2 regions of the Solibacillus sp. FSL H8-0538 genome follow, and region 1 is predicted to be linked to the other one. Evidence: riboswitches for the same ligand, from Rfam matches in the RefSeq annotation. Region 1 holds a riboswitch; the other holds the start of a gene.
What was found. A riboswitch is a leader RNA that binds a small molecule or an ion and turns the genes downstream of it on or off. The one in region 1 is predicted to bind cobalamin.
Positions count from the first base shown of each region.

Region 2: another riboswitch for cobalamin. It lies ahead of cobJ (precorrin-3B C(17)-methyltransferase); the one in region 1 lies ahead of MHH87_RS02605 (ABC transporter substrate-binding protein).

Region 1 covers NZ_JBBOPI010000001.1:548,175-556,467, forward strand. Annotated here, with positions in the region: gene MHH87_RS02580 (acyl-CoA dehydrogenase family protein) at 190-1,368, shown strand; gene MHH87_RS02585 (transporter substrate-binding domain-containing protein) at 1,365-2,234, shown strand; gene MHH87_RS02590 (amino acid ABC transporter permease) at 2,305-3,015, shown strand; gene MHH87_RS02595 (amino acid ABC transporter permease) at 3,029-3,739, shown strand; gene MHH87_RS02600 (amino acid ABC transporter ATP-binding protein) at 3,752-4,507, shown strand; cobalamin riboswitch at 4,580-4,762, shown strand; gene MHH87_RS02605 (ABC transporter substrate-binding protein) at 4,968-5,918, shown strand; gene MHH87_RS02610 (FecCD family ABC transporter permease) at 5,911-6,906, shown strand; gene MHH87_RS02615 (adenosylcobinamide amidohydrolase) at 6,909-8,293, shown strand, end outside.
Region 2 covers NZ_JBBOPI010000001.1:141,712-150,004, reverse strand. Annotated here, with positions in the region: gene cbiE (precorrin-6y C5,15-methyltransferase (decarboxylating) subunit CbiE) at 1-977, opposite strand, end outside; gene MHH87_RS00710 (cobalt-precorrin-5B (C(1))-methyltransferase) at 952-2,082, opposite strand; gene MHH87_RS00705 (precorrin-8X methylmutase) at 2,087-2,746, opposite strand; gene cobK (precorrin-6A reductase) at 2,758-3,519, opposite strand; gene cobJ (precorrin-3B C(17)-methyltransferase) at 3,531-5,165, opposite strand; cobalamin riboswitch at 5,313-5,491, opposite strand; cobalamin riboswitch at 5,692-5,872, shown strand; gene MHH87_RS00690 (energy-coupling factor ABC transporter permease) at 5,993-6,736, shown strand; gene MHH87_RS00685 (energy-coupling factor ABC transporter substrate-binding protein) at 6,739-7,023, shown strand; gene cbiQ (cobalt ECF transporter T component CbiQ) at 7,030-7,809, shown strand; gene MHH87_RS00675 (energy-coupling factor ABC transporter ATP-binding protein) at 7,821-8,293, shown strand, end outside.

The DNA of each region.
Region 1 (8,293 bases):
ATAAAATTTTACATAGTCATAAAAAAACTTTTATTGAAGAATGCTGTTAAAATAACGATGTAAGCGCAAACAAATTAAACCTATAAAAAAACTCGGAATAAACCATTGACTTTGTAATTTTCAGAAAGTAATATTAAATTCAACAGTTCAACAACGAAACTGAATTTACAAAAATAGGTGGCGTTAATTTTGAGTAAACAATTATTTATTCAAACCGAAGAACAACAGCGATGGCTAGATAAATTAGCGACGTTAGAAGAGCGCTTCAAGTCGAGAGCCCAAGAAATCGATGAACAATCCATTTTTCCAACAGAAAATTATAAAGAACTACGCGAAATCGGTTATACAAAAATTACTTTACCAAAGGAATTTGGCGGAGAAGGTTTCTCTGTATACGATGCGGTACTAGTTCATGAAACATTATCAAGCTATTGTGGTAGCACAGGCTTATCGGCTGCTTGGACGATTCAAAATGTCGGAGAGCTTTTTGAAAATCGTTACTGGCCAGAAGAGAAGTTAATTGAGTTTAGTGAAGCCGTGAAAAACGGCGCAACAATTAACCGTGCAGTAAGTGAATTTGCTATGGGAAGCCCAGTACGGGGTGGCCGCCCAGCAACTTCGGCAAAACGTGAAGGTAGTAGCTGGGTCATTAACGGTCGTAAAAACTACACAACGGGTTCCCCAGAGCTTGATTTTTTCCTTGTATCAGCTTGGGTAGAGGATGACGATCATTTAGGATTTTTCCTTGTACCAAAAACAGCACAGGGTGTGTCAATTGATGAAACATGGGATGTTGTCTCAATGCGCGGCACAGGCAGTCATGACTTAGTGTTAGAAAATGTTCGCGTACACGAATCAAATTTAGTTGAAATTCCGAGTTATACTACCGGTTTTAAATTAAATGGCTGGTTACTACTCATACCGGCAACATACTTAGGGATTGCACAAGCAGCACGCGATTATGCCGTGGATTTTGCCAATACACACTCTCCAAATAGCTTAAATGGCCCAATTGCACAGCTTCCAAATGTGCAGTCATTAATTGGTGAAATTGAGCTAGAGCTAATTAAAGCGCGCTTCACTCTTTATGGTGTAGCTAAGCTTTATAATGATCCAGCTAATAAAGACAAAATTATTAATGAAGTTAACGCTGCAAAACACGTCGTAACAAACGCCGCCATTAAAGTTGTCGATAAAGCGATGCGTCTAGTTGGTGCGAAAAGTTTACAACGAAGCAACCCATTACAACGTTATTACCGCGATGTTCGTGCAGGGCTACATAACCCGCCTATGGATGACATTACGATTAAAAAGTTAGCAGAGTCAGCAATCCAACAAAACTTAAAAGAGAAAGAGGTAATCGTATGAAATTTAATAAATTTGTGAAATTAGCAGCAATTGGTTTTGCATCAATCTCCATTCTAGCAGCATGTGGAAATGACACGGATAAAAGCGCAGCATCTGCATCAGAAGAGGGCGCAAAAGTAACGAAAGTAAAAGTGGCTTATGACCAAGCAAGTAAACCAATGACGTATATCGATGAAAACGGTAATGCTACAGGTTACGACGTAGAAGTGATGAAATTAGTGGATGAAGCTCTAGAAGATTACGAGTTTGAATATGTGGGTACGACAAGCGATGACTTATTAATCGGTGTTGAGCAAGGGAAGTATAATGTCGGTGTTAAAAATGCCTTTTGGACGGAAGAACGTACAGAAAAGTACATTTTCCCTCAAGAATTCCTAGGCTTAAGTAGCGCAGGGTTAGTACTGAAAAAAGAAAATGCAAATATTAAAAACTTAAGTGATTTTGCATCAGCGGGCTATACGTTAGCGCCAATCGCGGCAAACAACGCACAGTACACAGTAATCGCCGAATACAATGAAGCAAATCCAGGTAACGAGGTTAAATTACAAGCGGGTGAAGACTTCATAGTAGACGTTGTGCAATGGGTAAATGAAGGGCGCGTTGATGGCGGTGTTATTATTGAAGGTAGTTTCACAGGGCAAGTATTAACAGAAGGTGGCCCCTACTACAACTTAAAAGATGAAGTCGTTTATAACGAATTTGCGGTTATTAAAACATGGCCATTATTCAATAAAAAAGAACAACAATTTGCAGATGCTTATGATAAAGCAATTGCTGAAATTAAAGAAACTGATGCATTATCTAAGCTAAGTTTAGAATTTTACGGGAAAGACTTATTTGAAGTGCTAGAGTCAGTAAACCGTTAACAAAGCGAGCTGTTTGAGTCATTGCGCTCAAGCAGCTTTTTAAATACAGTGGAGAGTGGTGGGGTAGCGAGTGGAAAAATATTTTGATTTATCGTATATTTCGTCTGCATTGCCAACGTTAATTCCATATTTATGGGTGACATTATACATTGCAGCCTTTTCGGTCATCTTTGGTTCGTTCTTAGGCTTACTATTAGCTGCGGCGAAGCTTAGTAAAAGTAGAGTTCTTCAGTTTTTAGCGAATGGCTATACAACGATCATGCGTTGTACGCCATCCATCGTCTTATTATTTCTTGTGTATTACGGCATTCCAGCCTTTTCTGAAAATCTATTCGGTATAGACCTGCAAAGTGTATCGACAGGCGTTTTCGTTGTCATTACGTTTAGCTTACAGTTTGCGGCAATGATGTCTGAAGTCATTCGTTCATCCTATATGGCCATTGATAAAGGGCAGTTTGAAGCGGCAGTAAGTGTTGGATTAACTCCCTTTCAAGCGTATCGCCGAATTATTTTCCCGCAAGCCTTTGTCGTAGCCTTACCGAACTTTGGTAACGGACTTATTTCGGTGCTGCAAGAAGGAGCACTTGCATATACGATCGGATTTATTGATATCGTCGGCAAAGCAAACTTGATTATTGCAAATAATTATGGCACACATACTTTAGAAATTTATATTGCACTCGCTGTGATCTACTGGATTTTATCGATTACAATTGAGAAAATTTTCGCTTTACTGGAGAAAGCATTTAGTAAGGGGAAGCAGCCATTAAAAACAACTTAAGGAGGCGCACAACATGAATTTTATAAACTGGGATTTTTTAGTCAATACATTTTTTGTTGCATTAAGTGGTGTACCTGTTGCGCTCCTTGTAACAGTTGTGGCAATGGCTTTTGCTGTACCACTTGGATTTTTATTAGCACTGACACGAATTCATGAAATACCGGTACTGAATTTCTTTACAAAAATATATATTTCCTTTGTTCGTGGGACACCGGTTATTATTCAAATTTTCGTGCTGTATGCAAGTATACCGTTAATTTTAGATGGCATTTTCAAGAAATATAATATTGACTATGCGATTTATGATATTAATCCGCTTTGGTATGCGTTTATTATTTTCTCGTTCAATACAGCAGCGGTCTTAATCGAAGTATTCCGTTCTGCCTTACAAACGGTACATAAAGGCCAGCTAGAGGCGGCGCATTCTGTTGGTTTAACGACACCACAAGCGTACCGCCGCATCATTATCCCTCAAGCACTCGTAGCTGCGATGCCGAATTTATGTACAGCGACAATAAATTTAATCAAAGCGACGTCACTTGGATACGCGATTTCATTGCAGGAAATCACATTGAAAGCAAAAGTAGCGGCAAACTTTGGTTACAATTATTTAGAGGCATATATTGATATTTTTATTGTGTACTTAATTGTGTGTATGACGGTTGAATATTTATTTAAGTGGTACGAAAAACGTTTGAGTCGTTATAAATATGTAGGTGCATAAGGAGGAAGTCAAATGTTAGAAATTAAAAACATCCATAAATCATTTGGGAAAAACGAAATTTTAAAGGGTGTAGATTTAACGATTGATCAAGGAGATGTCGTCGTGATTTTAGGGCCGAGTGGTTCAGGCAAAACAACGCTTCTCCGCTGCATCAACTTTTTAGAACGCGCAGATGAAGGAACAGCAAATTTCGGTGAGATTCACGTCAATTTGAATGATGCGTCCAAGAAAGATGTGCTTGCGATTCGCAAAAAAACCGCTTTCGTATTCCAAAACTATAATTTATTTAATAATAAAACCGCACTTGATAATGTGGCAGAAGGGCTAATTATTGGACGCGGCATGAACAAAGAAGAGGCGTATAAAATTTCGCGTGAAGCATTAAATAAAGTAGGACTTTCGGAAAAATACGATTCGTATCCAAGTCAGCTTTCAGGTGGGCAGCAGCAACGTGTTGGGATTGCGCGCGCAGTTGCGTTGAATCCTGACATTATTTTATTTGATGAACCAACATCGGCGTTGGATCCGGAGCTTGTTGGGGAAGTGTTAGGTGTCATGAAGGATATTGCCAAAGAAGGAACGACAATGCTAGTCGTGACGCATGAAATGTCCTTTGCGCGTGATGTAGCAAATCGCATCATCTTTATGGATGGCGGGAACATAATAGAAGAAGGCTCACCACATGAAATTTTTGTGAAGCCGAAAGAAGATCGTACAAAACAATTCCTACGACGTGTTTTACCAGAAGAATTTGATTACCAAATTTAATTGTCAGAAAACTCTTGCGGATTATACGTACACTTTTTTCTGATTTCCGCTATAATAAATACTGTTACATAATTGGATAATCAAAGTAAAGGTTCTTGCCGCTGCGGTGGTAGGAAGTAAAAGGGAAGTCGGTGCAATTCCGATGCGGTCCCGCCACTGTAAATGCTAGTTTACTGTACAATGCCACTGTAAAGGGAAGGCGCAGTAAATGCTTGATGCATAAGCCAGGAGACCTGCCTTTACGTACACCAGTTGGACCTACGCGGATAGGAAGATGGCTTTTAACAGTGTTTTTTTGCGCGATTATTAGCTAGTCTCAGTCTCTCTGTCCATGGAGAGGCTTTTTTTTGTGGTTAAGTAAGTATGACTTTTTTTAACCATATAACAAAAGACACCATCTCGTCTTATTTTGGAGTGAGATGTGGTCATTCTATTGCGGCAAAAATTAGGAGGAATTACGATGAAGAAGTTTTGGCAATTAGGGTTAAGCGCAATATTAGCGGTATTGATGTTAGTTGGATGTAGCGGTGATACAGCAGAAGATTCCTTGCAAGTTGAAGAAACATCTGAAATAGAAGATGTAGCGCAAGCATTCCCAGTAACTGTAACTGATGCACAAGGGACCGACATAACGATTGAACAAGCACCAAAGAAAATTATTTCGTTAATCCCGTCGAATACAGAAATTTTATTTAGTTTAGGATTAGATGAACAAATTATTGGTGTGAATGACTATGATAATTTTCCAGAGGCAGTTACAGAGAAAGAGCGCGTTGGTGGTATAGAATTTAATTTAGAGCAAATTATTGCATTGCAACCAGACATCGTGTTCGCGCATGAATCAGGTTTATATGTAATGGGTGAAGGGATTGCACAGCTTGAAGCAGCAGGTGTAAAAGTATTTGTAGTGAAAGATGCTGTTGATTTTGATGAAACATATGAAACGATTGAGCAAATCGGTTTATTAACAGGTAAGTCACAGGAAGCGACAAAAATTATTGCGGATATTAAAACAAAGCTGACAAATATTGAAGAGAAGGTAGCTGGGCTAGAAGCTAAATCAGTGTTTGTTGTAGTAGGGACAGACCCGGATATTTATGCGGCGGGTACAGGTACGTTTATCGATGAAATGCTACAAATAATCGGTGTTAAAAATGCAGTGGAGACAGACGGTTGGCCGATGTATAGCTCAGAGCAATTTGTTGCAAGTAACCCAAATACAATTATTGTGACATATGAAAATGATATTGAATCAATTAACACAAATGAAGCCTATGCGATAATGGATGCGGTAAAAAACGGGAAGGTTATATTAGTTGATGGTGATACAACAAGCAGACAAGGTCCACGTTTAGCTGAAGGTGTCGAATCGATTGCGAAGGCAGTTTACCCAGAGGCTTTCGGTGAATAAAAAGTATTTCATCTCGTATAGTTGCTCCCTTGCTGTATTGCTGATGAGCATCTGGTTTGGAATTTCATTTGGGTCGGTTGATGTTCCGCTCTCAACGTTATGGGATAAGGAAACAGATCCGGTTGCCTACAGTATTTTATGGAAAATCCGTATGCCGCGAGTCGTACTATCCGTATTAGTCGGCGCATCACTTGCGATTGCAGGAGCAGCATTCCAAGGATTATTAAAAAACCCACTCGCTGATCCATATACATTAGGGATTTCATCAGGTGCATCAGTTGGAGCGGTCACAACAATCTTTTTTGGTATTTCAATACCGATTTTAGGCACCTTTACTTTACCAGTTTTCAGCATGATTGGAGCTGTTTTAACGATTGTTTGTGTGATGAGCTTTGCGCGTGTAGTGGATCGTACGATGAAAATGGAAACGCTAATTTTAACGGGGATCATTTTTAGTTCATTTTTAGGGTCGTGTATTTCGCTCATGGTCGCATTAACAGGTGAGCAACTGCGGGAAATTATAGGCTGGTTACTTGGAAGCGTGTCGATGCGCGGCTGGCCATATGTGAAAATGATTTTACCGTTCGTCATTATTGGGACGATTATTATTTGGTTTAATCGTCGTGAATTAAATGCGATGGTTTACGGTGAGGAACGTGCACAGTATTTAGGTGTTAACGTTAAACGGAGTAAATATATGATCTTAGCAGGTGGCTCGATGCTGACAGGAGCTTCCGTTGCTGTATCGGGAACAATCGGCTTCGTCGGCTTAGTTGTTCCTCATATGGTACGTATGATTTGTGGTGCGGATCATCGACATTTATTACTGCTGTCGTTACTCAATGGAGCGAGTTTACTCGTCATTTGTGATTTAGTATCACGTACAATTATTGCACCAACTGAGTTACCAATTGGTGTTATTACAGCATTTATCGGGGCTCCCGTATTTGCTTATATCTTTTTTAAACAGCGTACAAAGGGGGGCTAACATTGCTAAAGGTACAAAATATTTCAGGTGGCTATAGCTCAACCCCAATCATACACAATGTTTCGTTTGAAGTCGGAAAAGGGAAAGTGCTCGGTATATTAGGGCCAAATGGTAGTGGGAAATCAACGCTACTAAAAATTGTGAGTGGCATTATTACACCAACGACAGGCAATGTCTTCATTGATGGGCAAGAAATGCAAAGCTATTCAGTAAAGCAGCTTGCGAAGAAGATGGCAGTTTTACCACAGCTCCATGCGAATACATTTTCAAACTCTGTACGTGACGCGGTATCTCTTGGGCGTTATCCTCATCAAACAGGCTTTTTCTCAACGTGGTCCGAACAGGATGAGCAGGCTGTACAAACGGCAATGGAACAAACGGGTGTAACAAAATATGAACATACGTTTTTAGAGTTTTTGTCGGGAGGCGAGCAGCAGCGCGTGTTTATTGCACAGGCGCTAGCGCAAAATTCCTCTATATTATTATTAGATGAGCCAACGAATCATTTAGATATTGCCCATCAAAAGCAAATTCTCGATATGATTCGTAAAGAAGTAGTAGAATGTGGCTTAACGGTCGTGTCTATATTTCACGACATAAATTTAGCTTCTCTGTACTGTGATGAGCTTTTGTTAATGGAAAATGGGCAAGTGAAGGCGTTCGGCATGCCACATGAAGTGATTTTGCAGGAACAAATTGCCTCCGTATATGATGCACGTGTTGCTACATATCCACATCCGGAAATGCCAAAGCCTCAAATTACAATACTCCCAGCGAGTGAGCAGCAGCGAAAATTCGCTCATATTACAAAAGAAGACTTTATTATAACCAAAGATTATATTCAATTACTTGCCGACGCACCTTTAAAGGTTGTATCGTCAGCTGTACATAATGCAGGCATGGGCTGGTATGAAAATATTATAAATCGTTCCATTTCACCATACTATAATATTGAGCATGTTAAAGAGGAGACATTAGACTTTTTAAAGGCACGCAATTTTGCACCGACGAATACAGTTGTAATGATGACAGCTGTTTCAACAGAGACTGTTGCTCTTGGAACATTTAAAGGGCATAGCTGTGAGATTGTTGTTATGGTAACAGCTGGCGTTGGCAACGGAGTGGATGTGACTCGGACGTTTGAGCGCAATGATGAAGCTTATATTGGTACGATTAATACGTGGGTGATCATAAATGGGAAACTGTCCGATGAAGCGTTTTTCCAGGCGATGATTACTGCCACCGAAGCGAAAACAAAGGCGCTTTTACAGGAAAAGATTCAAGATCCCCATACTGGCACAATTGCAACCGGAACAGCGACGGATAGTTTACTCGTTGCAGCAACGCAAAGTGGTGAGGAAATGCCATATGCAGGTCCTATTACTGA
Region 2 (8,293 bases), 410 kb from region 1:
TTAAGTAGCTCCGCCATTTCGCCGCCCGATCCACCAATAAAAATTGCATCCGGGTTTGGGAAACGGTCTAATCCTTCTGGTGCCTTTGCATGAATGGCCGTTACATCAACACGGAACTTTTGCTGATTTTGCAAGCAATTTTGTAAGTCTAGTTCATTCTTTTCGACTGCAAATACTTGCCCTTCGTGTGCGATTTTTCCTGCTTCAATGGCCATCGAACCCGTACATGTACCAATATCCCAAACGACACTTGTGGAACGAAGCTGCATTGCTTGTAAACTAAGGACACGAATTTCTTTTTTCGTAATGAGCCCCTTATCTGGCTTGCGCTGTGAAAACTCCTCATCATCAATTCCGAGTGGATACTGTTTTGGCGCATATGTCGCGAGTAAAATAACTACGTTTAACGGTGAAAACGCCTGTTGCTCCATTTCATCAAGCGTATACCAGCCGTATTTTTCATCAGCACCGTCTAAGTTCTCTGCTACGAAGGCTTTGTACTCATGCATACCGAAATGTTTTAAATAGCGTGCAATCGCGTTCGGACTGTTTTCTTCGTCCGTTAATAACGCCACCTTGCCTCGTCCATTAATACGCTGTGCTAACCCTTTAATCGAACGACCGTGTAAGCTTGTTAAATAAGCATCTTGCCAGCTTTCTTGCATACGCGAAAAGGCTAGTTGCACAGAACTCATCGTCGGATAAATTTCGAGCGGTAACTTTTTGGCTAAATAACCACCTATGCCATAAAAGAGTGGATCCCCTGATGCTAAAATGACCGTTTTCCGAGTTTCTTGCTGCAAAGCGGCTACAAGCTTCGTTAAGCCACCTTTGACAACGATTTTTTCACCCGTATAATCTTCGAAAAAATCCAGTGCACGCTCCCCGCCAACAAGGAGTTCACTTTCATCAATCCACTCTTTATATTGCGGCAACAAGCCCGTAACTCCGTTATCCCCGATACCAATCATTTTCATCGATTGTTGCAATATTCTCAGCCCTTCCTAATAGCTCACTTTTCATGGAATACAGTGATGTTGAAAGCGTCATCCCACCTTTAATATGATTCAATGAGGCGTAGCAACAAGACTTACAAAGCAAATCGAAAAATTTCGTATGTCCAAGTTCCAGTATTAACTCTCCAACTTGTGATGCTGTATTTGCCGCTAACACTTCTGCCACTGTTTCCTGTGATGCACCTGCATGTTGTGCTAGCTGCGCTAAAAACCCAAAATTAATTGGTGCACTTTTTGAATGTACCATCATGACACCTTGAGCAACTTTCGAAAATTTACCCATCATGCCAACGAGTGAGACTTGTGGGATTCCTTGTTTTTTACAGTGCTTTAATGTAAAACCAACAAAGTCCCCCATCTCAATAAATGCCTCTTCCTGCAAATGAGGATATTGAGCCATCGCATATTTCTCGCTGCGCCCCCCTGTTGTAATGACTAAATGGTCGCACCCTACTGCCTTCGCTACACTAATCGCCTGCACGATACTCGCCATATAAGCGGAGCTCGAAAATGGAACGACTGTGCCGCGCGTGCCTAAAATGGAAATACCGCCTATAATACCAAGTCGGCCATTCAATGTTTTTTTGGCCATTTCCTCACCATCTGGTACAGAAATGACAACCTCAACACCGGATGACACTTGAAATTCATCCAATACCTCTTGCACTGTCGATAAAATCATTTTGCGTGGCACTGGATTAATCGCGGCTTGCCCTACATCTACCGGTAAACCCGGTTTTGTAACACGGCCAACGCCAACACCGCCATCTAAATGGATGCCCACCTGTTCAACAAGACGGACTGTGCTTAAAATGCGCGCTTTATGTGTAGCATCCGGATCGTCACCAGCATCCTTAATCGTTTCGCACGTCACAGCGTTCGCTTCAAATACACAAGACTCAATCGTAAACGTAGCATCTCGACCAACCGGTAAATGAATCGTCGCTGTTTCTTGCTCTTCTGTTGTTAGTAAAGCAGTTAATGCGGCCTTTGTTACCGCTGTTGCACAAGCGCCCGTTGTATAGCCATGTCGCATTTCCTTTGGATCTCTTTCTGGCTTGCGCATATGCTTATTTTTTCGCTCGTTCGTCAGCTAAAAGGGAAATCGCATTTAATGCGGCAACCGTTACCGTACTGCCGCCTTTACGCCCAACATTTGTAATGAACGGAATCCCTTCTAGTTTAGCTAACTCTTCTTTTGACTCTGCTGCGGATACGAAACCAACTGGCATACCAATAATTAAATCTGGTTTTGCTTCCCCGTTTTTAATTAAGCGAATAAGTTCCAATAAAGCGGTTGGTGCATTTCCAATTGCATATATGCCACCTTCTTGCAGACGTACTGCTTTTTGCATAGAAATTATTGCACGTGTTGTATTTTGTGCCTTCGCTACCGTCCACACTTCTGGGTCTGCAATATAGCAATGTAAATCCCCGCCATGCTTTTGGAAACGTTTGCGGCCTGAACCACTCTCGATCATTTGTACGTCAGCCACAACATGTCGTCCCGCTAAAATAGATTGTATCCCTGCTTCAATTGCACCCGGTGTAAACAGTACACTACGGCCTAATTCAAAATCTGCAGAAGCATGGATAATACGACGTACAACCATCCACTGCTCATCTGTAAAATGGTGCTCTCCCATTTCTTCTTTAATAATGCTAAAGCTATAATCATAAATTTTGTCTGGGTCTACCGTTAATGGTGTAAAGTCTGTATTAAAATTCATGTATATTCCTCCTAAAATAGTTGTTGAATTGCTTGCTCAATTTCTTCAAACGCTACAAATTGCTGCCCGTAACGAATATTCGGGCGCTGAATCACAATTGTTTCAATGCCGCAATCAAGTGCAGCCTCAATTTTTTCATCTACTGAACCTACTTTTCCGCTTGCCTTCGTAATCATCAATGTGACACCATACTGCTTGTATAGTGCTTCATTTAGTTCCTGCGAAAAAGGACCCTGTATTGCCACAATATCGCGTTGCATGACACCAAGCGCTTGGCATTTCTCCATATTTTCAAGATTCGGTAGCATGCGTGCAATAACGCGTATGCCTTCTTGCTGCAGTAGAACACTCGTAAACGTTGCGAGCGTTTTACTACCGGTAGTCAGCATAATCGTGCCACCTTTTTGCAACGCAAGATTTGCAGCTGCCTCATAGCTATCCACTTCTGTAATAAGTGGATGTACATGTTTCTGTTGCTGACGCTCATAACGAATATAGGGAATGCCTACTTCTTTTGCAGCTACCATTGCTTGCTTCGATGCTTCCTCCGCAAATGGGTGACTCGCATCTACAATGCACTTGCAACCGATACTTATTGCTAGCTCCTGCATTTCCTCTGCGGATAAGCGACCAATTCGATGCGCAATACCCGCTTCTTGCAAGCTCGTTGCTGCTGATTCTGTTACGACTGTTGCGAGTAACTCGTACCCTTTACTTTGTAATTGAACCGCTAATGCACGCGCATCACTCGTGCCCGCTAAAAATAAAATCATGAAAGCTCCTCCTAATCACCACACGGGGCCGGCTCGACTTTAATTTTTGTCATCATATCTTGATAGTCGAAGTTCAAAATCTTTTTCACACGCTTGAAGTATTTGAACAATCTTTCATTTGGATGTGCGTTTGCTTTATATTCATTAATAATTTCTGTTATTAGGGATACAAGCTGCTCCGGCTCTAATCCTTCTACAACCGGCTGTGCTGCATGCGCTGTCCGTCCAACGGGCTTCGCGCCAAGAAAAATATCAAATTTACTTTTTCGATAGACAATTCCAATATCATCAAAAACTGCACGGTAACAAGCCATACCACAACCGTTGAAGCCAATATGTAATTGCTTAGGTAAATTCAGTCCACCAAGTTGCTCCTGTAGTTGCTCCGCATAAGGAATCGACTCGGCCTTTTCCCCATAACAAAAATCACATGCCTTTATATTCACTACATCGCCAATTGGAGCGACTAAAAATTCAACCTGGCGAAGCGCATCCACAATCGCTTGTGGATCATCCGTTGGAATTTTCAAATGAATTTGATGCTCAGGCGTATATTCCATCGTCCCGTTCTCGCCTACAATGTCTGCGAGTGTACGCATTTGCTCAGATGTGAAAAATTTATTAGCTACCCCTGGACTAACTGCCACTTCAAAAATGGATTCAATGCTTTGTTGAATATACGTTTTAGACGACGTTATGGGCTTTTTTGTCACAAGTGAAAGTGCTAGTGATGCCATCTCAAGCGATGATTTCTTTGGCTTTTTTATTTTTTGCACGGAAATTTGCTCATATCCACTCGCGGCTTCCCCCGTTTCCTGATCCATTGCCCATGGTTCCGCTTCTTTTTTCAAGCGTTGATGTGGACGAAGGGGTTGCTTTTCTTCACCAAGTGTATATTTACGTTGATAGCCACGTGGTGTAATCATCTTATTATCGTAGAAAAATGTGGATGAATTCCCAACAACAACTGTCGTTAACATCCCAATATCATGATTTAACATTTCTGCAAGCGTCGTCATTACAATTTCTTGACGCTCTCGGTAGGCACTTTTCACTAGCCCGACTGGTGTTGCAGGCGAACGATATTCCAATAAAATTCGCTGTGCTTCAACAATTTGGCGTGTACGTCGACCGCTTTTCGGATTATAAAAAGCAATCACAAAATCCGCCATTGCCGCCGCTTCAATACGTTTCTCAATAATTTTCCACGGTGTTAAATGGTCGCTTAAGCTGATCGTACAAGAGTCATGCATAACTGGTGCGCCGAGTAAGCTTGCACAAGAGTTAATCGCTGAAATTCCTGGTACTACTTCTACCGCGATGCCATCCTTCTCCGTCCAACCAAGCTCAATAAGTACTTCATACACAAGCCCTGCCATTCCATAAACGCCGGCATCGCCACTTGAAATAACCGACACAATATTTCCTGCCTCCGCCTGCCTTACTGCTTCTTGTGCACGCGATACTTCCTCTGTCATCCCTGTACTAACAATCGATTTAGCGGTAACAAGATGCTCTATTAATTCCACGTACGTTTTATAACCAATAATAAAATCACTTTGCTTTAACGCATCTACTGCTCGTTTCGTAATATGCTCATAGTCTCCAGGTCCAAAACCGACTACGAAAATTTTCCCCTTTTGCACTGTTGTTCCCCCTAAAAATACGCAATAAAAAAGCCTTTACTCTCAAAAAGAGAGTAAAGGCTTGCAGCTCATTTATTAAAAAAAGCACTACAAAAACAGTAGTACATGATCGTATACTACTTTGCCTAAATTTCTCCCTCCGAAAAATTTTCACAACATTACTAAGCAGGTTTCCTGACTTAAGCTTCACCTTACTCTCACACCTTCCCAAATACATGGTGGTCTCATGATTTCATCAGCTATTACAGTAGCGGGGGCTGTACTAGAATTCTACTAGTTTCCCTTTTACCTCGAATTTTTCGAGCACTTAATAATTTCGCTATATTATATTTTTATTGTTTTCTGAATTTAATGCTTATTTTAAAATACCACAACTATTCATTAATAAAAAGATTTTATTTCCGTATGCAGTACAATTTAATTCTTTGTTTTACGTGCTAAAATTACAAATACATAGAAATCTCAATGTTCTAAAAAATATAATAGCCAAATTTTTTTTATGGTGGTACACTAATTGCCGAAGATGACAATTGAATCGTTTTTTGGTGCTAATGTAACTTAGCTTAAAAGGGAAGTACGGTGCAAATCCGTCGCGGTCCCGCCACTGTTAATCGGAGCAACTCACAAAATACCACTGTTTTTAAAACGGGAAGGTGTGAGGCGTGTTGATGATGAGCCAGGAGACCTGCCAACAGACTTACGAACATTTCAACCTACGAGGATAGGTGTGGAAAAAAGGCTATTTTAAGCTTTTTTCTCATGCACTTTCCCTCCACAGCGAAAGTGCTTTTTTGCGCACTTTTTGTCGTCAAAAAAGGAGGAAGCACATGAAAAACCAATTTTGGAAACTGAGTTATTTTTCAATTGCACTACTATTTATTCCTAAACAAGCATACGCAATGCACATTATGGAAGGATTCTTGCCGTTACAATGGGCCATTTTTTGGTCATTAATTTCGCTACCTTTCTTTATTTTAGGTCTACGTTCTATTCGAAAAACAATCACAGAACATCCTGAAACAAAAATGTTGCTTGGATTATCCGGCGCATTTGCATTCGTCTTGTCTGCATTAAAAATCCCTTCTGTTACAGGGAGCTGTTCACATCCAACTGGGGTTGGCTTAGGAACGATGCTATTCGGCCCACTTGCGATGAGCGTCATCGGATCAATCGTATTACTATTCCAATCATTACTATTAGCGCATGGTGGTTTAACTACTTTAGGTGCCAATGTTTTCTCAATGGCCATTGCGGGTCCAATGATTGTATATGGTGTCTATAAATTAGCAAGTAAATTAGGCTTTTCATTCTCTATCGCCATATTTTTAGCTGCAATGTTAGGTGATCTTGGTACATATGTTGTAACTTCATTCCAGCTAGCACTAGCATTCCCATCAGAAGTAGGCGGTTTTTGGCAATCATTTACGAAATTTAGTGGTATTTTCGCATTAACACAAATTCCTTTAGCTGTGAGCGAAGGTTTATTAACGGTTATGATTATGAATTTCTTACAAAAATACAATGTACGTGAATTAACGATGTTAAAAATTTTTAAAATAAAGGAGGCTTAAATATGCTAAAGAAAAATTTATTGTTATTAGCGATTGTTGTGTTGTTAGCCATTATTCCTTTGTTTATTCAAAAGGATGCAGAGTTTGGGGGAGCTGACGGGGAGGCAGAGGTAGCAATTACTGAAATTAATACTTCCTATGAACCTTGGTTTGAATCATTTTGGGAACCGCCAAGTGGTGAAATTGAAAGCTTATTATTTGTATTGCAAGCTGCCATTGGGGCTGGATTTATCGGCTACTTTATCGGTCTCATGCGAGGGCGTTACCAAAAGCAAAGAAATGAGTAAATTTGTATGCTGTTAATCGACAAATATGCTTATATTAATCAACTCAGAAATGTACACCCTTTAGAAAAAATGATATTTGCACTTAGTTCACTACTCGTTCTATTACTAGTTAAGCAGCCACTCGTGACAACGTTTATATTTTTTTCCATGAGTGGTATGATCATTTTCGCAGCAAAAATTCCGGTACAGTATTATTGCAAATTATTAGTAACGCCCATTTTTTTTATTACAACGAGCGCCGTTAGTGTTTTATTTTCCTTCACAACGGATATTGGGCAACTGACAACCATCATCTGGTATACCGACATTTTTTATTTTAATATTTTTATTTCTCACTCTAGTTTAGACACTGCCGTACACTTAATCATTACGGCGATTGGTTCTATTAGCTGTTTGTATTTCCTAATATTAACAACATCTATTAATGAGATTTGCACCGTCCTTAGAAAATGCCGTGTTCCCATTTTACTGATTGAACTCATTGAACTTACTTATCAGTTTATTTTTATTTTTTTAAACAGTGCGCACCAAATTTATATTGCTCAAAATGCGCGCCTCGGGTACCATTCGTTGAAAAAATCGTTTCAATCATTGGCGATTTTAGTGACGTCTCTATTTCAAGATGTCCTTTACCGCAGCCATGCTTTATCGATAGCAATCGAGGCACGTTGCGGCAATCAATATGAAGTCCCGATTTATTTCGATGAGCAAAAAATATTGAATCTATACAATTGGCTCTACATGCTTTGTTATGTATTCGTTCTTTTGTACATCGCCACTTTATAGGAGAAAACGACATGAACCAACCTTATTTCTGCTTGCAAAATGTGAGCTATGCGTATCCAGACGGCACAAAAGCCATTCAAAATATTACGATTACCATTCCACAAAATGCGAAAATTGCGGTCGTTGGTAAAAATGGCTCTGGCAAATCGACCTTTTTTCAACTGTTGATGGGACTGATCAAACCAACTTCTGGCCAACTGCTTTTTCAAAACGAAAAAGTACAATATTCAAAAAAAGCATTAAAAGCATTAAGGCAGCAAATTGGCATTGTCTTCCAAAATGCCGACAATCAACTTTTTGCAGGCACTGTAAAGCAGGACATCGCCATTGGACCGAGTAATTTAGGCTGGTCTTACGAAAAAGTAGAAGAAACAACGGCAAAAGCGATTGCGTTAACACAGCTTGAACCATTGCAGTATCGTCCGATTCATTTTTTAAGTGGTGGGCAAAAAAAACGGGTATCTATTGCCGGAGTGTACGCGAT